Regions from separate parts of the Sorangium sp. So ce406 genome, predicted to be linked through region 2. Evidence: riboswitches for the same ligand, from Rfam matches in the RefSeq annotation. Region 2 holds a riboswitch; each other region holds the start of a gene.

Region 1 (9,619 bases), 5.1 Mb from region 2:
AGCGTCCTCTCGTACGTCGCGACCGCCTTCACGACGGTGTCGAGCGTGATCGGCTCGCTCTCGCCGGGGAACGCGGCGACGAACGCGGCCTTGTACGCATCATCGCCGCGGAGCCGGCCGAGGACGACGTCCTCGGCCCCGGTGATCCCGAGCTCGACCGGGCTCTCGCCGAACATCGGGACGAGCGCCTGCTCCTCGAGCGACGCCAGCGTGGGGTTGCCCCACGTGAGCAGCGGGAAATAGGCGACGTTGGCCAGCCCCATCGCGTTGCGCGGAATCGCGTCCCCCGTCGAGCCGGTCGGGGTCACCTTGCCGTCGGCGAGGCCCCTGTCGCGCTCATGACACGAGGCGCACGCCATCGTCCCGTTGCCCGAGAGGCGCTTGTCGAAGAACAGGGCGCGTCCGAGCGCGACCTTCGCCTCGGTCATCGGGTTGTCGGGCGGCACCCACGGCTTCGGGAAGCCGACGGGCAGGGCGAGCTCATAGCTATCGACAGGCGGGATCGCTTCCGCCTCGCCGCCACAGGACGCCACCGCGAGCGCGAGGAGCGCCGCCGACGTGCTTGCGCGGGTCACTCCAGCAGAATGCGGCGTTGCTCGTTGTGACACAGGTTACAAGCTCCTGAGATGCTTGGAAAAGGCATGTTGTTGGTCCCCCCTCCGGCCGGCGCGCGCAGGAAGAAGAACAGCGCCTCGTCCGGGAAGGGCAGCGGCTCGGTCGTGAAGAAGTTCCCGTTCCCGTCGATGGCGACCGAGAGCACGAGATCTCCTTCGCCTTGCGCGGCTGTGCGGAGCTCGACCGTTCCGCCTGCGACCGGCGTGCCCGACGGCGCGTACACCGTCCCGGCAGCGGTGAAGAGCCCCTTGCCGGGCCCATGGGGCTGATGGCAGCCCATGCAGTTCTGCCCCATGTTGTGGCTGCGCTTCTCCGCAGCAGCGCTGATGTTGTCCACGTTGAGCGCCGGATCGCGCTGGAAGCCAGGGTCGCCCGGAAGGACCTCCGCGTCGCTCGGCTCGTCCATGTCCTCGTCGGAGGCGCCGCAGCCGGCAAGCGCGCAGATCAAGAGCGGCGCGATGAGGCTGGCCGCTGGCCGATGAAGGTACATCTCACTCCACCCGGAACGCGGTTTGCGGAGCGGAAGGGCTCGCGCCGTCGAAGCCCATGCCGAGCGCCTTGAAGACGGGCGGGCACTCGGGATCGCCCTCGAACGACATGCAGCCGGAGGTGCGATCCGTCATGCCGTCGACCTGGTGGTCGAGGTCGGACTCGGCATAGAAATTGGCGATATCGAAGACGATGGTGCTCGACTCCGGGTCGACGCCGTCAAGACGCACGTCGGCGACGTTGTCGGCCGCGCACGAGAAGCCTTCGCTGACGGTACCCTCGCATTTCGTACCTCCGAGGTGAAAGAAGTACGTCGGGTTCATCGTCGAGATGAGGTCGAGGCGGACGAACTTGTAGCCGCCCTTCCACGACCACCACATACCGGGAATGTTCAGGGGCGCCGGGGCTGTCGCCGCGTCCAGGTGGTTCATCTCCGGGGGCAACCCCAGGCTGAACCGGACGCCGGCGTAATCACCGGCCGGGGCGGTGCCCACGATCTCGGTCCTCGTCTCCGGGCTGCCGGTCTCGCATGTGCCCGTGCCGTCCTCGAAGTCGAGGAACGCGACCTTGTCGCGCTGCCATGTGCCGTCTTGCTCGAGCGAGAGCGGCTCCTCGGACCCGTCGTCGCGCACGAGCCGGACGTCATAGACGTACATCCGGAAATCGAGCGGCTTCACCGCCGATCGGGTCGTGCCGACGCCGTCGAATGTGGTCGTGCAGGAAAACGGCTTGTCGCCGACCTTGGCGGCGAAGCTCAGCGCGAACGTCTTCGAGGCGACGTCCTCGTCGCCCTCGCCGCACCCGCTCAGCGCCGCGAGACAGGTCACGCCCAGGAACGTGACGCGAGCCATTGAACCAACCATCGGACAACCTTTCAAGCTACGAGGCCGCAGCGTCGTCACCGCCGCGCCGGAGCGGAGCGAAGCCTACTCGACGGTCGGCTCTCCTGGGATGCATCAATTTGTCGCACCTCGCGGCGCCCTCCGAAGGGTGCCGGCGGCATCCGTGCGAGGTGTGCCCCAGGAGCGCCTAGAAAAAGCCAGTGTAGACGCACCTGAGGCAGCTCGACAGATGGCTGTCAGGGTCGCATCCACAGGCGACGTGGCTACCGAGAGACTCCTCGAGGAAGCGACGCCTCAGAGCGCTTGAGAGGCCCTCGGGAGCTCGCGCGCTGGCGGCAGTGCGCGCGCGCCGCGTTCTACCGCGATCTGGACGCGAACGGACGCCCGAGGAGCCGGGGATCGGGGCTCTGGAGCGGGCGGGACGAGCAGATGATGACGGTGTTCTTCCCGAACCCGTGGCTCGACCAGGAGCGCATGAAGCCCGTCAAGGAGCCGGACTGGTCGAGGCTCGCGCTCTGGATGGACCTGCGCGCGCGCTTCGCGGGCGTGCCGCCCGAGCCAGCGCCGGTCGATGGGCCTCGGCGCCCGCAGATATGCGGATGAGGCGCCTGAGTCCGTTGGACATCAGAACACCCCATCGAGGACGACCTCCCCCGAGACGCCGACCTGATACGCCGAGACGCGGCGCTCGAAGAAGTTCGTGACCTCCTGGACGTCTTGCAGATCCATGAACGAGAACGGGTTCTTCGCCCCGTAGCGCCTCGGCATGCCGAGCGTGACGAGCCGCTGGTCCGCGCAGAACTCGAGGTAGCGGCGCACGTCGCGCGCCGAGAGGCCCGCGACGCCGGCGCCGAGGAGATCGTCCGCGAACTGGGCCTCGCAGTCGATCGCCTCATCCATCATCTCGAGGATCGACCGCGAGAGGCCGGCGTCGAAGAGCTCGGGCTCCTCGCGCCGGACCGTGCTCACGACCTCGAAGGCGAAGCGCATGTGCGCGCTCTCGTCGCGGAAGACCCAGCTCGTGCCCGCGGCGAGCCCGTGGAGCAGGCCGCGCGAGCGCAGGAAGTACACGTACGCGAAAGCGCCGAAGAAGAAGAGCCCCTCGACGCACGCGGCGAAGCAGACGAGGTTCAGGAGGAACTGCCGCCTCTCGGAGCGCGACTCCAGTTGATTCAAAGACTGGATGGAGTCGATCCAGCGCATGCAGAAATCGGCCTTCTTCCGGATCGAGGGGATGGTCTCGACGGCCGCGAAGGCGCGGTGGCGGTCCTCCGGATCGGGGATGTACGTGTCGAGGAGCGTCAGATAAAACTGGACGTGCAGCGCCTCTTCGTAGAGCTGCCGAGACAGGTACATCCGCGCCTCCGGGGCGTTGATGTGCCTGTACAGGTTGAGCACGAGGTTGTTCGCCACGATGGAGTCTCCGGTGGCGAAGAACGCGACGAGGCGCTGCACGAGGTGGCGCTCCGCGTCGGTCATCCTCCTCAGGTCGCCCACGTCCGTGGAGAAGTCGACCTCCTCCACGGTCCATGTGTTCCTGATGGCGGCGCGGTACATCTCGAAGAAGGCCGGATAGGCCATCGGGCGCAGCGTGAGGCACTGGCCCGGATCCAGGAGGCGCGCGGGGCGGCCGACGCGGCTCACTGGCAGGCCTCGCACGCCTCGGGGTTCTCGAGCGCGCACGCCACGTCCGCGGCAGCCTTCGCCCCCGCGGGCGCCTGCGCCGCCGTCCCTCCGCCGCCTTCGCGGGGCCCGGCGTCGCCCGCGGGCGCCCGGTCCGGGGGCGCATCCACGGTGGCCTTGGCGATGCGCGTCGCGGGGCGCGATCGGAGGTAATACGTCGTCTTGAGCCCCCTCTTCCATGCATGGAAGTACATGCTCGAGAGCTGGCCGATGGTGGGGTTCTCGACGAAGAGGTTCAGCGACTGGCTCTGATCGATGAAGGCGCCGCGCTCCGCCGCCATGTCGATGAGCGAGCGCATCGGGATCTCCCAGGCGGTCCGGTACACGGCGCGGACCTCCTCCGGCAGCTCGTCGAGCCCCTGGACCGAGCCCTCCGCGAGCTTGAGACGGGCGCGCACCGCGTCGTTCCAGGCGCCGCGCTGCTTGAGCTCCGCGACGAGGTAGCGGTTCATCTGGAGGAAGTCGCCAGAGAGCGTCTCGCGCTTGAACAGGTTCGACACCTGCGGCTCGATGCACTCGTAGCAGCCTGCGATCGACGCGATCGTGGCGGTCGGCGCGATCGCGACGAGCAGCGAGTTCCGCAGCCCCTCGGCGAGGATGCGCGCGCGGAGCGCCTCCCAGCGCGCCGTGTCCTCCGGCACCACGCCCCACGCGTCGAACTGGAGCTCGCCGCGCGCGGCGCGCGTCTCGTCGAACGCCGGGTGGCGCCCCTTCTCGGCGGCGAGGTCCGCGGACGTCGAGAGCGCGTGATAATACACCTCCTCGGAGATCCGCCTCGAGAGGTCCCGCGCGGCGCCGGCGTCGAAGGGCAAGCGCATCTGGAAGAACACGTCTTGCAGGCCCATGAGCCCGAGCCCCACCGGCCGCCAGCGGAGGTTCGAGCGCCTCGTCGCGGCGATGGGATAGTAATTGAGGTCGATGACGCGGTCGAGCTGGCGGACCGCCGTCCGCACGGTGCGCGCCAGCTTCTCGAAATCGAACGCGACCGCGCCGCCCTCACCGTTGACGGTGTGGCGCGCGAGGTTGATCGAGCCCAGGTTGCACACGGCCGCTTCGTCCTTCGAGGTCACCTCGACGATCTCGGTGCAGAGGTTCGAGAGGTGCACGGTCCGGCCCGGCAGCGCCGTCTGATTGCAGGCGCGGTTCGCCTTGTCCTTGAACGTCATCCAACCATTGCCGGTCTGCGCGAGCGTGCGCATCATCCGCGCGTAGAGCTCGCGCGCCTTCATTGTCTTCTTTGCGATGCCCGCCTCCTCGGCCTGGGCATAGCGGCGCTCGAACTCGTCGCCGTGGAGATCGGGGAGGTCGCGCACCTCCTTCGGGTCGAAGAGGCTCCATTCGCCGTCCGCCTCGACCCGCTTCATGAACAGGTCCGGGACCCAGTTCGCCAGGTTCAGGTTGTGCGTGCGCGCGGCCTCGTCGCCGGTGCTGTCGCGCAGCGCGAGGAACTCCTCGACGTCGGCGTGCCACGGCTCGAGGTAGACGCAGCAGGCGCCCTTGCGCTTGCCGCCCTGGTTCACGGCCGCGACCGACGCGTCGAGCGTCTTGAGCCACGGCACGATCCCGCTCGAGTGCCCGTTGGTGCTCTCGATGAGCGAGCCGCGCGACCGCACGCGGTGGTAGGCGAGCCCGATGCCACCCGAGAACTTCGAGAGCATCGCGACGTCTGTGTAGCGCTGGTAAATGGTCTCGAGGTGGTCCTCGGGCGAGTCGAGCAGGAAGCAGCTCGAGAGCTGCTCGTGGCTCGTCCCGGCGTTGAACAGCGTGGGCGAGCTCGGGAGGTAGTCGAGCGACGAGAACAGGCGATAGAGCTCGACCGCCTGCGCCGCCGTCTCGGAGAGCGCGCAGGCGATGCGCAGGAAGAACTGCTGCGGCGACTCGGTGACGAGGCGCGTCTCGGGGTGCTTCAGGAGGTAGCGATCGTAGAGCGTCCGGAGGCCGAAGTACTCGAGCTCGTGGTCCCGCCCCGGCTCGATCGCGTCGTTCAGCTTGCGGGCGTTCTGCGCGACGAAGCTGTGGAGCCGCTCGTTGATGAGGCCGAGCCGCCGCCCGACGGCGACGGACTGCGAGAAGGCGTGGATCTCCTGATTGCGGACCTCCTTGTCGATATAGGTCGCGAGCAGGCGCGCCGCGAGCCTCGCGTACTGCGGCTCCTCTGCGATGAGCGACGCCGCCGTCTGGATGGAGAGCTGGTCGAGCTCGCGCGTGGTCGCGCCGTCGTAGAGGCCGCTGATGGTCTTGGTGGCGACGCGGAGCGCGTCCACGTCGGACAGGGCCGCGCAAGAGCGGCTCACGGCCCGGACGATCTTGTTGACGTCGACAGGCTCGCTCGACCCGTCGCGCTTCTTCACCCGCATCGTCGTGTGCGGGAGCGCTTCCTCCGCGCCTCCGCTCCTCGCGCCCCGCGCCCGCAACGGCGCCGCGCCGTTGCTCATCGTCACTGTGTCGCTCAGCATGGCAATCCTCCTCGTCGAGCTTCGTCGGAGCGGTACCGGACCGCTCGCGTCGATGCCGCGAGAGCGAAGAAGCCAGCCGATGTGCGCGAGCGCGCAAGGCTCTCCAGGAGAGCCCTTCGGACCGACCGCTCGCCCCCGCGGGCGAAAGGAAGACAACGCGGGAGGGGGTCGGAACCGGGACAAGCGCGAGAGTCTGCGCCAGCTCGGACCTACCCGCCTCCCTCGAGGCTTCCAGGTCAAACCGGCGCGGGATGTCTCCCCGGCGCTGGACGTTGGCAGGTCTTCGGGCTCGCGAGCGCTCCGGCTCTCGCCGGCTTCCTACGGTCCACCGCTTCCCAGCCCGAGGGCCAGTGCTCGTCGTGGAGATCGTTCTCGCTTACCGCTGCGGGGCAGCCCCGGATTCGCACCGGGTTCCCTTTTGAGCCCCGGGCCGAAGCCCGAGGCACCAACATGAGCCACTACATATTGCGGTGCGGGGCGCAGGTCAAGCGAGATGTTGTGGCGGGCACCTGAGGAGAGGAGCGGAGCGACGACCGGCCATCGACCATCGATGCCCGGCGCGCGACAACCGCGCCAAGGGTGCACAGCGAGGGCGTGCTCACGCGTCGCGCCTCCGGAGCTCGTCGTCGAGGCGCTCGTCGTACTCGTCACGTACAGGCGCCGCGATGGCCAGATTGGACGGAGCCGGCTGCGCGGCGCTCCGCCTCCACGAGCGCAGCAGGGCGAAGATCCCGAGGAACGACGCCGCGATGCCGAGCATCAAGCCCAGGGCAACCTGGCCAAGGACGCCGGACGAAGGCGCCGCACGGATACGCTCCCCATGACGCGCGATGAGGTCCTGCTCGACTCTGTCGACGGCCTCGCCCCGGCGGAGACGCGCTCGGATCTCGCGACGAAGCTCCTGCGCCACCGGCGATTCGTGGATGTCGAGTGTCTGATCCCAGCAACAAGGCGCGAGCAGGCGCCCTTCGAGCGCTCTCTCGCCGGGCGCCGCTGTCGAGTCGGCGAGCTCGCCCGCTGCCGTGCTGGTCGTCGCGGGCGTGGCCCTACCGCTGAGGACCACGCCCGCGACGGCGACGACCAGCGCCGCCGCGCGACGCCCGCGCGAGCTCCGCGGCGATCGGACACGCAGCGTCGAGCTCACGTCGCGCGCGCGGTGAGGGGCACGGACCGGGGCATCCGCAGCGCCGCGGTGCTCTCGCTGGCTCATGGCGAGACAGACTACCGCTATCGACCTCCACGGCCCTGCGACACGATGTCGCGCTGGTCACCGCGCGGCACCGTCACGGCGCCTGCTCCGTCTCGCCGGCCAGCGCGACCGCGCCGCGCACGCCGTGGTTCGAGGCGCCGAAGAGGTTGTCCGGATCGAGCGCGCGCTTGACCTCGCGAATGACCGTCCGCGCGCCCTCGGAGTACACCTCGCCGAGGAAGTCCTGCCGGATCTTCCCCACGCCGTGGTGGTGCGAGAGCGTGCCGCCGGAGGCGAGGATCTCCTCACGCGCCGCGTGCTCGAGGGCGGCATACTCCGCAACGGGGTCGGCGACGCCCTTCGCGTAGAAACCGAGATAGAAGTACATCGCGACGCCAGTCGAATAGACCTGCGTGATCCGACCGGTGAAGAAGGGCCTTCCGGGTAGCCGGCGGCGCTCGTGCTCGAGCTCCACGCGGCGCTTGACCCGCTCGTAGAGCTCGAGCGCGCGCGACCATGGCACGCTTGTCTCGAAGCTCTCCGCGATGGCCCAGTGCTCGAACGCCAGATCGCGGATGTACGCGATACCGAACGTGAGCTGGTAGCCACGCTCCCCGTTGGCGGCGCCTCCCTGGAGGCCACCATGGCGCGCCGCGATGGCCCGGAGCGTTCGCTCCTGAAAGGCGACCTCCGCGGCCGTGCCCTCGAAGACCACCGTCGCCACGCACATCTTGTGCGGGTCGAAGCCCTTGATCCGCGTCACCACGAGCGCCTCTGCCTGGCTCTTGAGCCGCGCGGCGAGGCCCTTCGAGGCCGGCTTCAGCGCCTGTCCGAAATGGAACTGGGTGTTGTCCATCACGCGCACGCTCGCAGGAACGGCGCCGCTCTGTTGCAGGTCGTAGAGGAACTGGAAGCCGCGCTCGAGGTCCGGGAAGATCACGCTCGCGTAGCGCTGCACCTCGGGCAGGGGCCAGACCTTGACCACCGCGCTGGTGATGATACCGAGGTTCCCCTCGCTCCCGAACAGGAAGGTCTTCGGGTTGACGCCGACGCTCTCGCGCGGGCCCACGGCGGGACGTTCAATCACGCCTCGGGCCGTCACTGCCGTGACATCGAGCACGATGTCCTCGACATTGCCGTAGCGGTTCTTCTTCATCCCGCTCGCGTTCGTGGCGATCCACCCGCCGAGCGTCGAGAACTCCGCGCTGTCGGGCTCGTGTCCGAGCGTCAGCCCGTGCCTGGCCAGCTCGGCGGCGATGTGCCGTCCGGTGGCGCCCGCCTCGATGCACGCCGTGCGGTTCACCGGGTCCACCCAGCGCAGCTTGTTCATGCGGCGCATGTCCAGCACGATGACGACACGCGCTTCGTCGACGGGCAAGCGCAGGGCGTCGGTGACATTGGTACCGCCGCCGAAGGGGACGAGGCAGGCCCCGCGCTCGTGCGCCACCTCGACGAGGCGCTCCACCTCGGCGTGCGCCTCGGGGAAAACGACGAGATCGGGGACGCGGGGCAGCCGACCGTAGCGAATCGCCCAGATCTCGGCCCCGGTGTGGCCGTGGCCACGCCGCAGCCGGACCAGCGGCTCGTCACTCACCTGATCGTCGCGGAGGAAGCCGCGGAGCGCCTCGAGCAGCGCCTCGTCGCGCCGCGCGGCGGGAACCGCGGGCGGATAGCGGGGCACGTTGCGGTTGTCGTAGGCGAGCGGCGCCTGAAGAATGCCCGACAGCCACGGCAGCAACTTCGGAAGATCGAGCCCGCTGAGGTTGTAGCGACGTCCCGTGAGCGTCACGTGGCCGTCCGGCTTCACGACGAAGCGCGTGTCCTTGAAGCCCCAGCCGTCGAGCGCCTCCTCCTCGTCACCGAGCGGCGCCGCGGGCGCCGGTGTCCTGCCGCCACCACCCCGCGAACCCCAGCCCAGCCGGCTCGCGACGTTCGCTCCTGCGCGCTCGATGCGCGACCGCAACCCTCGCTCCTGATCCATGTCATCACCTCTCACCGTCGACGACCTCAGTTGGCTCAGAAGAACGCCTTCAACAGGCCGATCGCGCCCTGCTTCCAGGGCACGCGATGGGTCACGCCCGAGCGGCTCTCGAACTCGCTCCGGTGCGCCCGGTACCACTCGAGGTTGCGCACCAGCGCGTCCTTGTTCGAATACTTCGGCGCGAAGCCGAGCTGCCGCTCGGCCTTCTCGATCGACACGAACGAGTCCTTCGATGCCGTCTCGTAGACCCACTTGTAGAGCGGCGACAGGCCCATCGCCTCCAGCGCGCGCAGGCCGAGCACCGCCGGCGCCGCGGGGAAGGGCACGATCTTCTTGCCCTTGCCCACCGCGTCGAGCACCGCCT
Region 2 (9,619 bases):
CGAGAGCGGCTTGCTGGCGAGGAGCGGCAGCACGCCGGTGTCGCGCTCGCGGAGCACGACGCCGCTGGCGAGCACCACGGGGAGGAACGCGATCGCCTTGTTCATCGTCAGGTCGATCCACACGTACATGAAGACCTGGAACGGCGCGGCGTCGCCGAACCAGGCGGCGATCGCGGCGCGCACGTGATCGGGCGGCCGCGCGAGCACGACGGGGATCGCGACCAGGGCGTAGGCGAGCATCGCGGCGCAGAGCCACGTCTTCCGCTCGCGGAGCGTCGTGAGGTAGTCGAGCCAGAGGAGGCGGATCACGCGGCCTCCTTGCGCACGAGCGCGAGGTAGAGATCGTCCATGGTGCGCGCGCCGTGCGCGTCCTTGAGGCGCTCGACTTCATCGCAGGCGACGAGGCGCGAGCGGTGCATCACCGCGACGCGCCGGCAGAGGGCCTCGACGTCGGAGAGGATGTGCGACGAGAACACGATGGTGACGCCGCGCTCGCGCGCGAGCGCGCGGAGCACCTCGAGGAGCTCGTGGCGGCCGAGGGGATCGAGGCCCGAGGTCGGCTCGTCGAGCAGGAGCACCGCGGGCTCGTTGATCAGCGCCTGGGCGATGCCGACCTTCTGGGCCATGCCGGTGGAGAAGCCGCGCAGCGGGCGGTCGGCCTCGCGCTCGAGCCCGAAGCGGCGCAGGAGGGCGTCGGCGCGCGCGGTCGCGACGTCGCGGGGCAGCGCGAACATCGCGGCGATGTAGTGGAGGAAGCCGCGCGCCGTCATGTCGGGGGGCAGCGAGTACGACGCGGGCAGGTAACCCGCGTTCCGACGGACCTCGAGCGTCTCGTGGACGACGTCGCGCCCGAGCACGCGCGCGGCGCCCGCGGTGGGCCGGGTCAGGCCGAGGAGCATGCGCAACGTCGTGGTCTTGCCGGCGCCGTTATGCCCCATGAAGCCGAAGATCTCGCCGGCCGCCACGGTGAAGCTCACGCCGTCGACGGCCGTGACCTTCCCGAAGCGCTTGCCGAGCGCGTTCACCTCGATCGCCTGGTTCATCGCTTGCTCCTCGCGCGCGACGCGGTCGCGCGCTGCTTCGTGGGATTCGTGTCCGGGGGGGTCGTGTCCGTGGGATTCGTGTCCGTGGGATTCGTGTTCGTGGAGGTCGTCTCCGTGGAGGTCGCCGCGGGGCGCGCGGCCAGGCCGGCGCGGAAGATGTCGGCGATCGCGTCGAGCGTGCGCTCGCCGGCGAAGGCGCCGAACGACGTGATCAGCCCGAGGTGCTGGGGCGCGAAGCGCAGCACGCCGAGGACGAAGGGGATCGCGCCGCGATCGACGTCGGGCCGGATCTCGCCGCGCGCGATGCCCTCGTCGACCCAGCCGTTGATCTGGGCGATCTGCGCCTTCGCGGCGGCGGCGCTCGCGGCGTCGTCGAGCAGGCGGAGCGCGCGGAGGTCAGGGTCCTCGCGGAGGAGCTTGCCGAAGAGCGGCTCGGCGGCCTGCTGGCGGTGGGCGAAGCGGAGGGTGGCGACGAGCCGATCGAGCGGGGATTCCAGGCCGAGCACCTCGGCGGCGAAGCGCGCGCGGATGGTGGCGAACGATTGCTCGACCACCTCGCGCAGGAGGGCCTCCTTGTCGGCGAACTCGAGGTAGAGGGCCCCCTTAGCGCAGCCGGCCTCGGCGGCGACGGCGTCGAGGTTGGTGCCCTTGAAGCCGCGTTCGACGAACTGGCGCTTGGCGGCCTCGAGGATCCGGGCGCGCCGCGCGGGGTCGCGGGGTTTGTCGGGGCGACGAACGGGCACAGAACTCATATGACTCGAATGGCCAAATGAGTCAAATCGGTCGACCCTGGCGTGAGACGTGGCGCGCCATGCGTCGACGCCGCGGGCGAGCCGCTCCGGGGGCCCTCGTCGACAGCGACGTCGAGGACCAGCTCCTGGCGTCAGAGATCCTTGCTCGAGCGCGGCTCCAGGCCGCCGCGCCTCACTGCATGATGTCGTCGACGAGCCGCGCCACCAGCCGGTCGCCGAGCAGGTGTTCTTCCACGAGGTCCTTCGCGTCCTCCTCGCGGACGCCCCGGTACCAGACGCCATCCGGGTAGACGGCCACCGTCGGCCCCTCGCCGCAGCGCCCCATGCACGACGTCCTCGTCACGCGGATCTGCTGCTGCTGGCCCGCCTGCTTCAGGCGCCGGCGCAGCGCCTCGAGCAGCGCCAGGCTGCCGCGGTCCACGCAGTCGGCGTTGCCGCAGACGAGCACGTGCTTGCGCAGCGAGCGGTGCGCGTGCGGGTGGTTCGACGCCTGCGTGTGCGTCAGCGTGTGGCGCACGCTGTAGAGCATCGCCTTCAGCCCGCCGACCTCCCGCGCGAGCCCCGGCAGGGCGGTGCGGTACATGCAGGTGTCGCAGGGCAGGGGCGCCTCGCCGGCGAGCGCCTGGCGCGCGCGCTCGTCGATGAGCCCGGACAGCGCGCTCGACCGGCCGAGGTGCGGCGCGAGCGACGCGCGGATCCACGGGTACGTCGCCGAGAAGCGATCGACCTGCTCGGCGAGCTTGGTCATCAGCCGCCCGGCGAAGAGGAAGTAGGGGACGACCACGACGCGCTCGGGCCGCTGGCGCGCGACGCGCTCCAGCGTCTCCTCGACCGAGGGCCGGGTGATGCCGATGAAGGTCGGCTCGACGAGCTGGAGCCCCCGGCCCTCGCCGATGAGCCGCGCCATCTTGCAGAAGTCGCCGTTCGCGTCCGGGTCGCTGGCCCCGCGCCCCACCACGACGAGCGCCGTGCGGGCGCGCGCCGCCGGATCCTCCGGCAGCACGGACGCCGCCCGCTCGAAGGCGATCTCCGCGAGCGCCGGGTGCACGCCGAGGGGCCGCGCCGCGGAGAAGCGCACGCCCGGGAAGGCGGTCCGCGCCTGCTCGAGCGCGATCGGGATGTCGTTCTTCACGTGCCCCGCCGCGAACAGGAAGAGCGGCACGACGGCCACCCGGGACACCTGCGCCGCGAGCGCCGCGAGCGCGTCGGCGAGGTGCGGCGTCGCGAGCTCGATGTACCCGTGCTGCACGACGATGCCGGGCCGCGCCGCGCGGTGCTCGGCCACGAGCGCCTCGAACTCGGCGTTCGACGCGGCGTCGCGGCTGCCGTGGCCGATCAGCAGGAGCCCTTCGTCATGCATGCGAGCGCCTCCTCCAGGGTGAGTGGGAGTCCTTCGCGGCCGCGCGGCTCGGCCGGGGTCATCCGGGTCCAGAGCTCCGCGACCCACGGCCGCCTGAGCCGCGCGCGCGCGAGGAGCTCCCCCCGCGCGAACACCTCCCGCGGCGGCCCGTCCGCGAGCACCTGCCCGTCGCCGAGCAGGACCGCGCGCGTGGCGAAGAGCGGCACGAGGTCGACCGCGTGCGTCGCGGTCACGAGCGTGGTCCCTTGCTGCTCCGAGAGCGCGCGCAGCGTCCGGCACAGGGCGAGCTCGCCCTCGGGGTCGAGCCCCGCTGTCGGCTCGTCGAGCAGCAGCACGCGCGGCTGCATCGCGAGCATCCCGGCGATGCACGCGCGCTTGCGCTCGCCGAAGCTCAGCGCCTCGATCGCGCGATCGGCGAGGTGCGCGATCTGCACGGCGGAGAGCGCCGCCTCCGCGCGGCGCCGCGCCTCGGGCGCGGGCAGGCCGAGGTTCCGCGGGCCGAACAGGACGTCGTCGAGGAGCGTCGCGCCGAGCAGCTGGTCGTCCGGGTCCTGGAGCACGAGCGCGGCGCCCGCGGCGACAGCGTCCGACGGCGAGCCCACGCGGCGGCCCGCGATCTCGACGCCGCCGCCGGGCGCGGGGAGGAGCCCGACGAGCGCGCGGAGCAGCGCGGTCTTGCCGGCGCCGTTGCCGCCGAGCACCGCCACGGACTCGCCCTCGGCGACGTCGAGGCGCACGTCGCGCAGCACGGCCGCGCCGCCGCGGTAGCCGATCGCCGGGGCGCGCAGCGCGATCGCGCTCACCCCGCGCCTCCCGCGGCCACGCAGAGCGTCAGCGCCAGGGCGGCGGCGGCGGCGAACGCGAGGTTCGCTGCGGGCGCGCTCGCGCGGCGGTCGGCGACCGGGAGCTTCCCCCGGTAGCCGCGGAGCTGCATCGCGACGGCGGCGTGCTCGGAGCGCTCCAGCGTCCGGAGCGCCACGACACCCGCGACCGCGCCGGCCGAGCGCGCGGCGGCGGCCGGCCGCGTGAACCCGCCGCGGAGGCCGGCGGCGCTCCACGCGCTGTCGGCGGCGCGCTGCAGCACGCCGGCGAAGCGCCGCGCCAGCGCGAGCAGCTCGACGAGCGCCGCGGGCGCGCCGAGCCCGGCCAGGGCCGCGTCGATCTCGGCGGGGGCGGCCGCGCGGGAGAGCCACTTGAGCACCGCGGCCGCCGCGAGGACGCGCGCGCCGATCGCCGCGGCGCGGCGGGCGCCCTCGCGCGTGACCGCGTCGAGCGGGAACGCCGCGCCGGCGAGCAGCGGCTCGCCCGGGGTGAGCGCGAGCGCGAGCGCCGCCGCGACGCCGCCGATCCACGCGGCGGGCGCGAAGGCGCGGAGGATGGCGCCCGCGGTCAGGCCCTGGAGCCGGAGGGCCGTGCACGCGAGGACGAGCAGCGCGGCCGGCGTCCAGGGCGAGCGCGCGCCCGCGGCGACGCAGCACGCCGCCACGGCGGCCCCGAGGCGGAGCCGGGCGTCCACGTCGCGGAGCCGGCCGCGGGGCGGCGCGGGCAGGTCACTCCGCACGGAGCTCGTCGCCGCCGGCCCTGGCGGCGGGCTGGTCGGCGCGCTCCACGAAGAGCACGCGCGAGAAGTAGCCGAGGGCGAAGCCGGCGAGGAGCCCTGCCCAGAGGAACGCGAAGAGGAGGAGGTCGCCCTCCAGGCCAGCGAAGAGCGGCCCCGTGTCGTGGCGCCCCGCGTCCTCGGCGACGCGGCGGACGACGGCCTCGTCGACGCCGTCCCAGGATGCGTTGCCGCACCCGGTGAGCCAGAGCGCCGCGGCGAGCGGCAGCGCGGCGAGCGGCAGCGCGGCGGTGAGCCGGAGCGCCGCGGCGAGCGGCAGCGCGGCGCGCCAGGGCGCCGCGGCCGACCGGCGCGGCATCGGCGGCCGGGTCACGACGCCCCCGCGGCGAGCGGGACGACCCGGAGCCGCTCCAGGATGTCGGGCCGCCGGGAGCGCAGGAAGACGAGGGCCCCGGCGGTCATGGCGCCCTCGAGGAGGCCGAGCGGGAGCTGGGTGGGGACGAAGGCGAGCGCGACGGCCGTGAACATGGACGTCACCGACCCCTCGCCGGCGAGCCCGAGGGCGAGCTCGAGCGCCGTCGTCGCGTACGTCGCCCAGTCCGACGTCACGCCGGCGAGGAACCCCGCGACCCACAGGTTCGCGCCGCAGCGCCGCGCGAGCCGGAAGGCGAGGTACCCGGTGAAGGCGCCCGCGATGCCCATCGACGCGACGTCGGCGCCGAGCGTGGTGAGCCCGCCGTGCGCGAGGAAGAGGGCCTGGATGAGGAGCGCCACCACGGTGACGAGGACAGTCATCCAGGGCCCGATGAGCACCGCGGCGAGCCCGGTGCCGCACGGGTGGGAGCACGTCCCCGCGGTCGGCACCGGCACGGGCATGCACGAGATCGCGAAGACGGCGGCGGCGACGAGGCCGACGAACGGCTTGTAGAAGGCGTCCTGCTGGGTGCGCTGCCGGAGCAGGTGGAGGGCGATCGCGACGAAGGGCAGGGCGAGCGCGTTCCAGACCGCGCACCACCCGAGCGGCAGGACGCCCTCCGCGAGGTGCATCGCGGCCGCGGGCCTCGCGGCGAGCGATGCGGCCAGGAACGCGGTAAAGATGACGGCGGGGCGGCCGGGAAGACCGATGTTGGCGCTCCGGGTGAAGTCCGCACCCGGACGCCACGAAGACGTGCGCAAGCTGCACCTCGTGGGACTCGGGTAGGTCTCCCGGCTCATGGGTTCGGGGAGCTGTTCGAGCTCCCGGCGCTGCGTCCACCTTCCCGGGTCTCTTCAGGAGGCCCAGTGGTCTTCGGATGCAGCTCCCCATTCACGGTGGCGGGACCGCGCCGGATTCGCACCGGCTTCCCTGTTATGCCCCTGAGGGCACCCGAGGAAACAGATTGTCAGATGGATGCTCGGTAGTCCCGTTTCGCGCCCGGCGTCAAGGAGGTCGCGCCGCGCCCTCGCCGTCCAGCCCGCCCTGTGCCGTCCGCGCCCTCGTCCGAGGGGCCGGCGCGCTTCGCCGTGCTCGCCGCGCTCGCCGCGCTCGCCTCCCGCGTCGCGCCTCACGCGCCCGCGAGCGGACGGTCCGGTGCCGCCGTCGTGCGCCGCGCGCGCGATGTTCCGCCCGCCGAGCGGCCAGGCGGCATCAGGGAGCGAGCTTCTCCTTAACCATCGACGCATTGCTGGAGGCCGCGAAATTGACCGAGACGCACGACCGGAGCCCGATTGGTCAGTTTCTGGCCTTCGTGCTTCCGTGGTAAACACACTTTACTTTCGCCGCGCCTGGACGCTGCTCGCCCGGCGCCCGCCTGGGAATGCGTTCACAGGCGGTTTCTTGCGGGTTCGGTCGTGGCCGCCGGTACGTTTCTCGTCGCAGCGCGCTTGGTTCGTCCTGGCTCTTTACTTACATGAGCCGACGTCCAGCGCCTGCCGTGCTGCGTCGTGCTGAGCACGGATTGACGAGGCGAGCGGGCTTTGGTGTCCTCTTTTCTCGGGACCCGAAGAGCTCGTCACGTCGAATGCTGTCTCGTGTGGATGGGTATGCCCGGCTCGGACGTGCATTCCATGAATTCGGGCGTGAGCGCGTCGGCGCGGTCGCCTGGCTGCCTTCGTGGCGTGAGCGATTCGCGCATCGGCGCGCACGCCTTGCACTTTGTTATCGACAGCGGGCTCTCGGGTGCCACACTCCGATCACCGCATGCGCGCCGGCGCAGCCCCCCAGCCCGGAGCGCATGCGGTCTTTCTTGCGCACCGCGGCGGACGGTTGGTGTCCCGGCGCGGTTACCCGCCGCGCTCATGTTGGGTTCCCCCCTCCGGCATGATGCGCGGTCTTTTTTTATGCGCTGTTCATCACTTCCCGGTGAATGCGGCCTGCGATTTCGACAGGAACGCTTTCATTCCGATTTTCTGGTCCTCGCTGCCGAAGAGGGCGGCGAACGCCTGGGCTTCCAGCTCGTTGGCGGCGGCCAGGTCGAGGCTCTCGCCGCGCAGGAGGACGCGCTTGGCGGCGGCGACGGCGAGCGGCCCGCGCGAGGCGATCTTGAGGGCGGTCTCGCGGGCGCGCGCGAGGAGCTCGGCGGCCGGGAAGACGGCGTTGACGAGCCCGATGGCGAGCCCCTGTTCGGCGGTGATCATGTCTCCTGAATAGACGAGCTCGCGGGCGCGGCCGACGCCGACCCGGCGCAGCAATCGCTGGGTCCCGCCGAACCCCGGGATGACGCCCAGGTTCACCTCGGGCTGCCCGAGCCTGGCGCCTTCCGCCGCGTAGATGAAGTCGCACGCGAGGGCGAGCTCGCACCCGCCGCCCAGCGCGAAGCCGTTCACGGCGGCGATCACCGGGAACGGCGCCGTTTCGATGAGGTCGGCGAGCCGGTGTCCCGCGTCGGCGAACCGCTTCGCGGCGATGCTGTTCATGGACGCCATCTCGGCGATATCGGCGCCCGCGACGAACGCCTTGCCGGCGCCGGTGAGCACGGCCGCGCGGACCTCGCCGCCCTCGGCGGGCGCGAGGAGCTCCTGGAAGGCGGCGGTGAGGTCGCCGAGCACGGCGGGGTTCAGGGCGTTGAGCTTGTCGGGCCGCTGGATCGTCACGGTGGCGACGTGCCCCGCGCGCTCGACGGCGACGAACTGGAGGGCACCGCGAGCAGGGACCCCCGGCTGCTGTTCTTGAGCGGTCATGACCGGTGGTTAGCAGCGCGCCGCGCCGGGGGGAAGCGCGGCCGAGCGCCGCGGGAGGCGCCGTGATGTGCCCGCCCGGGGCTGCTATGCTGAGGACCGTGGCTGACGCGACGAGCGAGCGAGCCGGCGGGCCTGGTACCGCTGCTCATCGCTCCGAGGACACGAGTCCTGGCGCGCGGAAGGCCCTTGTTTTTTGGCAGGAGGGGGCCCGTCAACCATTCTGCGGTACTGCCATCTCTGCTGGGATCGCTCGAATCTCGGCCACAGATCTTCCCCGACCGCGTCATCCGCTGATCTGGGGTGGCCGAGGCAGTTATTGCCAACCCCCAACCCCCCACCGCTCCTCAGAGAGAGCCAGCGGGGGAGGGGGTGCCGCGCGGGGGGCCGGCGGGGTAGGGCCCCACAAACCCGAGCGCCGGCCCGCTCCGTGCGACGCCCTCCCGGACCGACCCACCCTTTCCCACGGCAATAGCCCCCCAAAAGGCGCGAGTTTGTGGGAGGGGCCCCCGCCGGCCCCCCGCGCGGCACCCCCTCCCCCGCTGGCTCCGCTGCAGGATCCTACACCGCCCGCCCCGTCTTCTGCCCCTTGTCGTCGTACACGTAGAACCCCCGCCCGCTCTTCTTCCCGTACCACCCCGCCGCCACCAGGTTCCGCAGCAGCGTGGGCGCCCGGTACTTCGAGTCCCCGAACTCCCGGTGCAGCACCTCCGCGATCGACAGCACCGTGTCGAGCCCGATCAGGTCCGCCAGCTCGAGCGGCCCCATCGGGTGGTTCAGCCCGAGCCGCGCCCCCGCGTCGATGTCCTCCGGCGTCGACAGCCCCTCCTGGAGCGCGAAGCACGCCTCGTTGAGGAACGGGATCAGCATCCGGTTCACGATGAACCCCGGCTGGTCCTTCGACGTGATCACCGTCTTGCCGAGCCCCACCGCGAGCGCCCGGACGGCCTCGTACGTCGCGTCCGACGTCTGCACCCCGCGGACGAGCTCGACCAGCTTCATCAGGGGCACCGGGTTCATGAAGTGCATGCCGATGACCAGCTCAGGCCGGCTGGTCACCGCCGCGAGCCGCGTGATCGAGATCGACGACGTGTTCGACGCCAGGATCGCCCCCTTCGGCATCGCCGCGTCGGCGAGCTTGAAAATGCCGCTCTTGACGTCGAAGCTCTCGGTCACCGCCTCGACCGCCAGGTCGACCTCCGACAGCCCCGCGATGCCGTCGGCCACCGCGACGCGGCCGAGGAGCGCCTCCCGCGCCTCCGCGGCCATCTTGCCCTTCTCCACCTGCTTCGCGAGGATCGCGGCGATCTGGGCCTTGCCCGACTCGGCCAGCGACCTAGAGACGTCGCACAGGACCACCTCGAGGCCCGCGGCCGCGGCGACCTGGGCGATGCCTCGCCCCATCTGGCCCGCGCCGATCACCCCGAAGCGCTTGATCGTCGTAGCTTCCATGGCCGCGGTTGATAGCCGAAGCCGCGAGCGCGGTGAACCGCCGATCCCGCCGATCCGGCGCCCCGCGGCCGGCGGACGTCCCCGGCGCAGAAGCGCGCGAAAGCTTCGCCCGCGCTTCCCGACCCGCGGGGGCGAGGATCCTTGAAACCGTGTCGTCCGCCCGGCTATCTTCGGCCGGCCCGTGAACGGACCGGACCGAATTCGCGAGGTCCGCGGAGAGACGATGAGCGTTGAGACGATTCGGATGGCCCTTGGGCGCCTGCAGGATGAGCCTGAAAACGAGGCGGCCTGGAACGAG
Region 3 (9,619 bases), 990 kb from region 2:
CGCGTCGCCGCCAGGACCAACGGCCGCGAGGCCCAGGCGACGATGGGCGCCGCCGGCGTCGGGCTCGTCTGCCTGCCGCGCTACCTCGGCGACGCGACGCCGGGCCTGCGCCTCCTCGCGCCGCCCTCACCGCCGCCCGAGCGCGCGCTGTGGCTCGGGGTGCACCGGGACGCGCGCGCGGCGCCGCGCGTGAAGGCGCTCGTCGCGTTCGTGGTCGACGCGCTCGCCCCGCTGCGGCGCGCCCTCCGGCCCGAGCCGCGCCCGCGGCCGATCATCAGGTGACGAGCGTCCGGGCTACGGGGCGCCGTCGAGCTGACACGCCCGGTGGTCCTGGAAGGGCTCCGAGCAGACGTCCTTGAACGACGTCTCGCACCTGGACGCGCTGGAGCCGAGGCACTCGAAGAGCGGATCGAGCCAGCGCGCGATCTGCTCGCAGGACGTCATCGACGAGATCTGGATGCCGGCGCTCATGCAGTCGAAGTACGGCGCCGTCAGCGCGTTGCACGGGCGCGGCGCGGTGAGCAGCTCCGCGCAGGCGTCGCGGCAGCCGTTCGACGGGCACGCGCGGTCGAACAGCGCGCAGAAGGCGCCGCACGAGGCCATCTGCGCCTCGACCGGATCCGCGCCGCCGGCGCTCGACGATCGCGGGCCCGCGCCCGCCGTGGTCGTCAGCGGGCCCGCGCCCGCGCTCGACGGGGCGGCCGGGCCCGACGCGGCGCCCGCCGTCGCGCCGGCGCCCCCGGACCCCTCGTCGCCCCCGGGGGACCCGTCGACGACGACGTTCCCGCCGCACGCGCCCGCCCCCGCGAGCGCGACGAGCGAAGCCAGGCCCGCCGAGAGCAGCGTCGTTCTCATGCCGCGAGTCTACACCGGCCCGGGCAGCGCCGGGGCGCGCGCCGCGTCGACCACGCCGCGCGCGCCGCCGATCACTCCACGGCCTGCGACTGCTCGATCGCGTCCTCGCGGCGCTCGCGGCGGTTGCACGCGAGCACCTTCTTGCGGACGCGCACCGCGTCGGGCGTGACCTCGACCAGCTCGTCGCCGTCGATCCACTCCATCGCCGTCTCGATCGTGAGCAGCCGCGGGCTCGCCAGGAGGACGTTCTCGTCCTTGCCGTGGTTGCGCACGTTGGACAGCTTCTTCTCCTTGATCACGTTGACGTCGGTGTCGTTCGGCCGGTTGTGCTCGCCGATGATCATCCCCTCGTAGACCTCGACGCCGGGGACGATGAAGAACATCCCGCGCGGCTGCAGGTGGTGCAGCGCGTACGGGGTCGCCACGCCGGCGCGATCGGCGACGATGGCCCCGGTCGGGCGGCGCATCATCGGGCCTCCCCAGGGCGCCCAGCCGTCGAACATCGTGTTGAGCAGGCCGGTGCCGCGCGTCGCGGTCAGGAACTCGCCGCGGAAGCCGATGAGCCCGCGCGACGGGACCCGGAACTCGAGGCGGGCGCGCCCGAAGCCGGGGTTCGTCATCTTCACCATCCGGCCGCGCCGACCGCTGAGGCGCTCGGTCACGATGCCGACGTAGGTGTCGGGCACGTCGACCACCACGAGCTCGATCGGCTCCATCACCTCGCCGTTGATCTCGCGCGTCACCACCTCGGGGTTCGAGAGCTGCATCTCGTACCCCTCGCGCCGCATCGTCTCGACCAGGATCGCGAGCTGGAGCTCGCCGCGGCCGAGCACCACGAACGTGTCCGGCACCTCGGTCGGCTCCACCCGGATCGCGAGGTTCTTCATCGCCTCGCGCTCGAGCCGCTCCTTCAGGTGGCGGCTCGTCAGGTACTTCGACTGCTTGCTCTTGCCGGCGAACGTCGACGTGTTCACGCCGATCTTCATCTTGATCGTCGGCTCCTCGACCACGATCCGCGGCAGCGCCTCGGGCTGCCCCAGATCCGCGATCGTGTCGCCGATCGTGACCGAATCGAGCCCCGCGATCGCGATCACCTCGCCCACGACGGCGCTCTCGACCGGGACGCGCTTCAGCCCCTCGTAGGCGTAGAGCATCTTCACGTAGCCGCGCGACTGCCCGTCCTCGCCGAGCAGCGCGACGTCGGCGCCGGACCGGGCCGTGCCGCGGACCACGCGGCCGACCGCGAGCCGGCCCACGTAGTCGTCGTGCGTCGTGTTGCAGACGATGACCTGCAGAGGCCCGTCGGGGTCGCCCGACGGGCCGGGGACGCGCTCGAGGATGGTCTCGAAGAGCGGCTGTAGGTCCGTCGCCTCGTCCTCGAGCTCGCGCTTCGCCTGGCCGAGCTTCGCCACGGCGTAGAGCGTCGCGAAGTCCTGCTGCGGGTCGCTCGCCTCGAGGTCGCAGAAGAGGTCGAACACCTCGGAGAGCACCTCGTGGGCGCGCGCGTCGCTGCGGTCGATCTTGTTGATGACGACGATGACCGGGAAGCCGCGCTGGAGGCACTTCGAGAGCACGAACCGCGTCTGCGGCAGCGGGCCCTCGGCGGCGTCGACGAGGAGCAGCGCCCCGTCGGCCATCATCAGCGTGCGCTCGACCTCGCCGCCGAAGTCGGAGTGGCCGGGCGTGTCGACGATGTTGATCTTGACCCCGCGGTACCGGATGCTGGTGTTCTTCGCGAGGATGGTGATGCCGCGCTCCCGCTCGAGGTCGTTCGAGTCCATGACCCGCTCGGCCACGACCTCGTTCTCTCGGAAGGCGCCCGACTGGCGGAGCATGTGATCGACGAGGGTCGTCTTCCCGTGGTCGACGTGGGCGACGATGGCGATGTTGCGGAGATCGTTACGCGGCATATACAGCGGCGGCCGTGTAGCACGCGACCCACGGAGGAGCGAGCCCATCCTCGCCAGAGCCCGAACGTCCGGCCCGCGCGGCAGACGTCGCGCCCAGGGGGCGCGAAGCGCGGTGAGCAACGCGCGCGAGGCGCGGTGAGCGAGCGGGGTGAGCGGGAGCGTTGACAGCCGAAGCCGCGCCGCAATAGGGTGCGCGCCGCGTTGGTGCCTGGGCCCTTGCCCAGGCTGAATAGGGAACCCGGTGAGATTCCGGGGCTGCCCCGCAGCGGTAAGCGAGAACGACCTCCACGACGAGCACTGGCCCGAGAGGGCTGGGAAGCGGTGGACAGTAGGAAGTCGGCCAGGCCGAGACGCTCGCAAGCCCGAAGACCTGCCATCGCCCGGCGACGGGGAGACATCTGGCGCCGGTTTGACCTGGGAGCCTCGAGGGAGGCGGAGAGGTCCGAGCCGCCGCAGCCGTCCGCGCGCGCCCCGGAGTCCGACCCGCCCCCCGCGCGACCTCCCGTTCGCCCGCGGGGGCGAGAGGTCGGCCCGGCGCGGTGTGCGACGGACAGGCCTCTCTTCTCCTCGCGGTGCTCGGCGCGAGCGGCCCGGAGCCGCCCTGCGCGACGCCACCGAAGGAGGACGCGCATGCCGCGCACGACGATCACGAAGCGGAACGGACGCTGCTTTTCACGACACCTGCTCGCCGCGCTATCCACCTCGCTCGCCGCCGCGCCGCTCGCGCGCGCCGAGGGCGAGGTCCCCGAGGCGACCGCGGTCGTCGAGGCGGCCGCGGGCGCCGAGGCGGCCGCGGGCGCGTCCTCCGACGGCGGCGCGGGGGCGCCCGCGGACGGCGGCGGGGCGATCGAGGTCACCGTCCACGCGGAGAAGCCGGGGAGCGAGGCCGCCTCGCGCGTCTCGGTCGGGCACCGCGAGCTCGAGCTCAGGCCGAGGCTCCGTGCGGGCGACATCGTCGAGGCGGTCCCGGGGCTCTTCGCCGTGCAGCACGCCGGCGGCGGCAAGGCGAACCAGTACTTCCTTCGCGGGTTCGACGCGGACCACGGGACGGACGTCGCCTTCTTCGTCGACGGCGTCCCCGTCAACATGGTCAGCCACGGCCACGGGCACGGGTTCACCGACCTCTACTTCGTGATCCCGGAGCTCGTGACGGGGCTCGACGGCACCAAGGGGCCTTATACAGCGAGCATCGGCGATTTCGGCACCGCGGGCGCCGTCAACCTCCGCTTCGCCGAGAAGCTCGACGAGAGCCACGCGCAGGTCAGCGTGGGGCAGTACGGGATCCGGCGCGGCCTCGTGATCGCCTCGCCGGATCTCGGCGACACATGGCGCGCCGTGGCGGCGGCGGAGGTCTACCGGAACGACGGTCCGTTCCTCAGCCCCGAGCGGCTCGAGCGCTTCAACGTGTACCTGAGGGCGACGCACGATCTCAGCCCGACCGGGAAGATCCAGATGACCTGGATGTCCTACGGGTCGACCTGGTACGGCTCCGGTCAGGTCCCCGCGCGGGCCGTGTGCGGCGAGGGCGAGCAGGGCCACCCGGGCCCGACGCCGCCCGCGTCCGACCCGCCGTGCATCGATCACTTCGGCTCCGTCGACCCGACCGAGGGCGGCGCGACCGAGCGGCACATGGCCTCCCTCGCGTACACGACGGCGTGGCGGGACGCCGACCTGAGCGCGATGGCGTACCTCGTCCGCTACCGCTTCACGCTGTACTCGAACTTCACGTTCTTCACCGAGGACCCCGTCCACGGCGACCAGATCGAGCAGAACGACGACCGCGTCGTCGGCGGCGCCGATCTCCGGCTGCGCCGGAGCCTCGAGTACCGCGGGGCGAAGCTCACGACGTCGCTCGGCGCGCACATCCGCGCCGACGCGATCGACAAGTCGCTCCACCACGACGAGGCGCGCGAGCGGATCGAGGAGCGGGGCAGGGCCCACATCGACGAGGGCCAGATCGGCGTCTACGTCGAGGAGGACGCCCGGATCCGGCGCTGGCTCCGCTTCGTGGCGGGGCTGCGGGGGCAGTGGATCGACGTCAACGTGGACGACCGGCGCGAGGATCTCGGCGCGACCGGGAGCCGGTCGAGCGGCTTCCGGGGGCAGATGCAGCTCTTCCCGAAGCTCACGGCGATCGTCTCCCCGGTCGACGGCCTCGATCTGTTCGCGCACTACGGGCGGGGCTTCCACTCGAACGACGCCCAGGGCGTGGTGCTGGGCGAGGGCGGGGCGACGCTCATCACCCCCGCGACGGGCTACGAGCTCGGCGCGAGGGCCACGCCGCTGCGCGGCCTGACGCTGAGCGCGGCGGGGTTCCTCCTCGATCTCGACTCCGAGCTGGTCTGGAGCGGGGACGCCGGTGTCACCGAGCCGTCGGCGCAGACGCGGCGCTACGGCCTCGAGATCGGCGCGCGCTACCGGCTCGGGAGCTGGCTCTTCGCCGACGTCGACGCGACCTTCACGCGCGCGCGGTTCCGCGCGAACGCGGGCAACGGGAGCGCGGTGGCCCTCGCGCCGACGCGGACGCTGACCGCCGGTGTCGGCGTCCGCCCGACGTTCGGCGCGTTCACGCCGTTCGCCGCGCTCCGGGTCAAGTCGATCGGCGCGCGGCCCGCGACCGAGGACGAGTCGCTGACGGCCGAGGGGTTCACGGTGATCGACGCCAACGCGGGGCTGCGGTGGAGGGACGTCGAGGTGGCCGTGGACGTCCAGAACCTCCTCGACGCGACGTGGCGCGAGGTCCAGTTCGCGAGCGAGTCGCGCCTGCCGCACGAGCCGGCCGCGGTCACCGGGATCCACTACTCGCCGGGGTGGCCGTTCACGGCGATCGGGCGGGCGACGCTGTACTGGCGGTGAGCGGCGCGGCGCCCGTTGCGAAGGCGCGGGCCCTGGGCTTCCATGCCGCCCGCCCGTGTCCTCGCCCCCGCTCTCCCTGCTCCGCACGCCCCGCGCCCGCGCGGAGCTCGTCGCGAACGGCTGGGAGCTGTTCTCCGCGCTCCTGTTCCTCTCGGCCGTCGTCCCCGCGGCCCTCACGACGCCGTGGCCGGCCATCCTCCTGCTCGCCTCGATGGCCCTCTCGGCCGCCCTCTCGGGCGCGCTCGTCCGGCGCGGCGACCGCGGCTTCGCCATCGCGGCGGCGATCCGGACCCTCTCCTGGCCGCTCGCCGTCCTGCCGCTCGCCGGCCGGGGCGCCCCCGCCGCGCCCCCCTCCTCGTGGCCCAGCCCGCTCGGGATCGGCCAGGCGACCCCGCCCGCGTGGCTCGGCCTTATCGTCACCGCGGTCGCCTTCGGCGTCATGGCCGGCGGCATGCGCCGCGCCATCTACCGCGCCGTGCTCCGCGCCGACGCGGCCGACAGCGGCGCCTCCGAGGCCGCCTCCGCGCGCGCCCTCGCCGCGGCGCTCCGCCCGCGGCTCGCGGAGTCGGCCACGGCCGCCGGCATCGTCGGCGGGCACGTGATGCTGCTCTTCGCCGTCGCGTTCCTCCGCACCCAGAGCCAGGTCGTGTTCCAGGCGTGGTTCGAGGTCGTCCCGCTCCTCGCGCTCTCCGGCACCCTCGGCTTCACCCTCGCCGTGCGCCCCGCCACGCGCGCGATCGTCGCCGCCCTCGAGGCCGGCCCGTCCGGCGACCGCGCGCTGCTCGCCCGCGGCCTCGCCCGCGCCGAGCGGCTCCCCGACGTGCTCGCGTACCTCAACTTCGCGCTGTGGCTCGCGTGCACCGCGATCGGCATCGCCTACGTGCGCCCCGGCGCCGCCTTCACCCTCGCCGACGGGCTCATGCAGCTCGGCTTCGGCGCGCTCTTCGGCTTCGGCGTCTCGTTCTACCAGCGCGCGTGGCACAAGGACTCGGTCGCGCGGGCCGTCGACCTCTTGCGCGCGTGGACGGGCGCGCAGGAGGGCGACGGCGCGCGGCGCGGCGCGGCGCCCATGCCCCTGCGGCGGCGCATGCTCCGCGACTTCGGGCTGCCGCTCCTGTTCACGGGGCTCCTCTCGCTCTTCTCGTCGATCGGCCTCTACCGCGCGCTCGCGACCGGCTCCTCCTTCAACGAGGACTTCAACGCCGTCACCGCGCTCTTCGCCTCGTTCTCCCTCCTCGTGCTCGCCGCCCTCGGCGTCGTCGCGCGGGCGGCGCGCGAGCTCTCCCGGCCCATGGCGCAGCTCGCCCGCGCCGCCGACGAGGTCGCCCGCGGCGAGCTCGACGCGGTCGTGCCGGAGCTGTCCGGGCCGCGGGAGGTCGTCGGCCTCGGCGAGAGCGTCGAGCGCATGCGCCAGGCGCTGTCCCGCACCATCGCCGAGCTCGAGCGCGAGCGCGCCGGCCTCGAGGAGAACGTCGCCGCGCGCACCGCCGAGCTCACGCGCGCGCTCACCGAGCTCCGCCGGGCGCAGGCCGCGCTCATCCAGGGCGAGCGGCTCGCCTCGATCGGCGAGCTCGTCGCCGGCGTCGCGCACGAGATCTACAACCCCCTGAACGCCATCGCCGGCGCCGCCCAGCCGATCGAGGAGCGCGCCGCCGAGCTGCGCGCCGTGCTCGACGCCTACCGGGCGGCCGAGCCCGAGCTCCCGGACGACCGCCGCCGCGCGCTCGCGGCGCTCCGCGAGCGGCTCCAGGCCGAGGCGGCGCTCGACGACCTCGTCGGCATCTCGACCCTCGTCCACCGGGCGGTCGAGCGCAGCGTCCGCATCGTCACGAACCTGAAGAGCTTCTCGCGCATCTCGGGCGAGGCGCTGCCCGTCGACCTGCACGCCGGGCTCGAGGAGACGCTGCTGCTGCTCGGCCCGCGGCTCCGCCAGGCGCGCATCGAGGTGATCCGGCGTTACGGCGAGCTGCCGCCCGTCACCTGCCGGAGCGGCGAGATCAACCAGGTGTTCATGAACCTCCTCGTGAACGCCATCCAGGCGCTGGAGGACGCGAGCGCCGCCGCGCCCTCATCGCCGGGCGCCGCCCGACCGGACGCCGCGCCGTCCACCCCCGCCGACCTGGCGAGCGCCGCCTCGACCGGCGGGGGAGCCGGCGCGGGCGGGGCGGCCCCGCGCGCGCCCGGCGCGCCGGCGATCTGCGTCGAGACCTGGATCGACGAGGACATGGCGGCGGTCGCCATCGTCGACAGCGGCCCCGGCGTGCCGCCCGACCTCGCGCAGCGCATCTTCGATCCGTTCTTCACCACGAAGCCGCGAGGGCAGGGGACGGGCCTCGGGCTCTCGATCTCGACCGACATCGTCCGTCGGCACGGAGGCACCCTCACCCTCGCGCCCGCGCCGGCGGAGGGCGGCCGCGGCGGAGATCCGCGCCGCGGCGCGCTGGCCGGGGCGCGCTTCGTCTGTCGCTTGCCCCTCGATCCTCGCCCGGTCAGCGCCCGCCCGCAAGCGGACGCGCCCCCGGCCGCGCGGCCCTCCGCGGACGCTTGAAGGCGCGCGCAAGCGGCGCCGATCTCCCACCCCGCCCCCACGCGGAGCGCGCGCGAGATTCATCTCCACCCGGGCCGCGGGCCCGTAGACCGGCTGTTTCAAACCGGATACCTTCAGCGAGCGATCCGACTCACCGCACAGCGCAATAAGGCCCCTTAGACAGGCGAAACGCACTTCGGGGAGCGCTGAGGAGAAACGAAGGCACCATGGAGCGCGCGATTCAGCGACCGGCAGGTCCCAAGGCTTCGAGCACCGATCCGTTGATCGGGAAGGTCGTGGCCGGCCGGTACCGGCTCGAGGCACGGCTTGGCGAAGGCGGCATGGGCGTCGTTTACCGCGCCCGTCACGTGCTGATCGACCGGGTCGTCGCCCTGAAGCTCATCCGGCCCGATCTCCGCGGAGAGACCCATCTCCGCGCGTGGATGCTGCGCGAGGCGCGCGCCGCAAACCGCGTTGATCACGCCCACATCATCGATATCCACGACATCGGCGAGACCGAGGAGGGCGAGCTCTACCTCGTCATGGAGTACCTCGTCGGCACGCCGCTGTCGGCGGAGCTCGCGCGAGGCCCGATGCCGATCGCGCGATCGGTGGACATCCTCGAGCAGATGTGCGCCGCGCTCGCGCGCGCCCACGACCTCGGCGTCGTGCACCGCGATCTGAAGAGCGACAACATCCTGCTCACCCACCGCGGCGGCCGGAAGGACTTCGTCAAGATCCTCGACTTCGGCCTCGCCGCCATCGCGCGCGACCCGCGCCTCGCCCCGAAGGGCGCGGTCTTCGGGACGCCCGAGTACATGTCGCCCGAGCAGGCCCGCGGCGAGGAGGCGACCGCGCAGTCCGACCTCTACGCGCTCGGCGTGCTCTTCTTCGAGATGCTCACCGGGCAGCTCCCCTTCCGCGCGAACGACCGCGACACGCTCCTCGAGATGCAGCGCACCCACGCGCCGCCGCGCCCCCGCTCGATCCGCCCGGACGCGCACGCGCAGGGCGAGGCGATCGTGCTGCGCCTGCTCGAGAAGGACATCCGCAAGCGCTACCGCGACGCCCACCACCTCCAGGAGGAGCTGAAGGCGCTCCAGCGCGGGCTGCCAGCCCACGCGTGGGAGGTCGAGGGGGGCGACGGCGTGCCGGTGCCGCCGCCGCCGCCGCCGCCGCAGAGCGCGGGCGTCATCGAGTGGGCGAGCCGCGCGGCCCTCTTCTCGCGCATGGTCTCCCGCGCCTACCCGTCCGGGCAGGTGCCGCAGGAGGTCCAGAACGGCCTCGCGCAGGCCTGGGATCTCGCCGCGCGCGCCAACAAGCTCGAGGGCGAGGTCGCGAGCCTCACCCGCAAGCTCGAGGCGCTCGAGCGCCGCGGCCGCGCGCTGCGCGCCGAGATCGGCCGCAAGGTCGAGGAGCTCGCGCACGAGGAGTCGCGCGTGATGCGCGAGGCGATGGCCGACGGCGAGGA

What was found. A riboswitch is a leader RNA that binds a small molecule or an ion and turns the genes downstream of it on or off. The one in region 2 is predicted to bind cobalamin.
Region 1: it holds a riboswitch for cobalamin, as region 2 does, so the genes downstream of both, WME96_RS29505 (ribonucleoside-diphosphate reductase subunit alpha) here and WME96_RS01710 (energy-coupling factor ABC transporter permease) in region 2, are expected to answer to the same signal.
Region 3: it holds a riboswitch for cobalamin, as region 2 does, so the genes downstream of both, WME96_RS05275 (TonB-dependent receptor) here and WME96_RS01710 (energy-coupling factor ABC transporter permease) in region 2, are expected to answer to the same signal.

What each region holds. Positions count from the first base shown of each region.
Region 1 is NZ_CP150340.1:7,951,169-7,960,787, forward strand. It holds gene WME96_RS29480 (MbnH family di-heme enzyme) at 1-575, opposite strand, end outside; gene WME96_RS29485 (carboxypeptidase-like regulatory domain-containing protein) at 572-1,105, opposite strand; gene WME96_RS29490 (MbnP family copper-binding protein) at 1,107-1,955, opposite strand; gene WME96_RS29495 (DUF7676 family protein) at 2,250-2,549, shown strand; gene WME96_RS29500 (ribonucleotide-diphosphate reductase subunit beta) at 2,571-3,527, opposite strand; gene WME96_RS29505 (ribonucleoside-diphosphate reductase subunit alpha) at 3,587-6,085, opposite strand; cobalamin riboswitch at 6,343-6,550, opposite strand; gene WME96_RS29510 (cytochrome c-type biogenesis protein CcmH) at 6,684-7,295, opposite strand; gene WME96_RS29515 (FAD-binding oxidoreductase) at 7,369-9,255, opposite strand; gene WME96_RS29520 (NAD-dependent epimerase/dehydratase family protein) at 9,291-9,619, opposite strand, start outside.
Region 2 is NZ_CP150340.1:445,005-454,623, forward strand. It holds gene WME96_RS01675 (hypothetical protein) at 1-309, opposite strand, end outside; gene WME96_RS01680 (ABC transporter ATP-binding protein) at 306-1,043, opposite strand; gene WME96_RS01685 (TetR family transcriptional regulator) at 1,040-1,786, opposite strand; gene WME96_RS01690 (CbiX/SirB N-terminal domain-containing protein) at 1,968-3,155, opposite strand; gene WME96_RS01695 (energy-coupling factor ABC transporter ATP-binding protein) at 3,131-3,958, opposite strand; gene WME96_RS01700 (CbiQ family ECF transporter T component) at 3,955-4,716, opposite strand; gene WME96_RS01705 (hypothetical protein) at 4,706-5,071, opposite strand; gene WME96_RS01710 (energy-coupling factor ABC transporter permease) at 5,083-5,760, opposite strand; cobalamin riboswitch at 5,893-6,098, opposite strand; gene WME96_RS01715 (enoyl-CoA hydratase/isomerase family protein) at 7,045-7,872, opposite strand; gene WME96_RS01720 (3-hydroxyacyl-CoA dehydrogenase family protein) at 8,431-9,321, opposite strand; gene WME96_RS01725 (tetratricopeptide repeat protein) at 9,566-9,619, shown strand, end outside.
Region 3 is NZ_CP150340.1:1,436,467-1,446,085, forward strand. It holds gene WME96_RS05260 (LysR family transcriptional regulator) at 1-282, shown strand, start outside; gene WME96_RS05265 (hypothetical protein) at 295-855, opposite strand; gene typA (translational GTPase TypA) at 927-2,813, opposite strand; cobalamin riboswitch at 2,951-3,157, shown strand; gene WME96_RS05275 (TonB-dependent receptor) at 3,396-5,621, shown strand; gene WME96_RS05280 (ATP-binding protein) at 5,677-8,169, shown strand; gene WME96_RS05285 (serine/threonine-protein kinase) at 8,376-9,619, shown strand, end outside.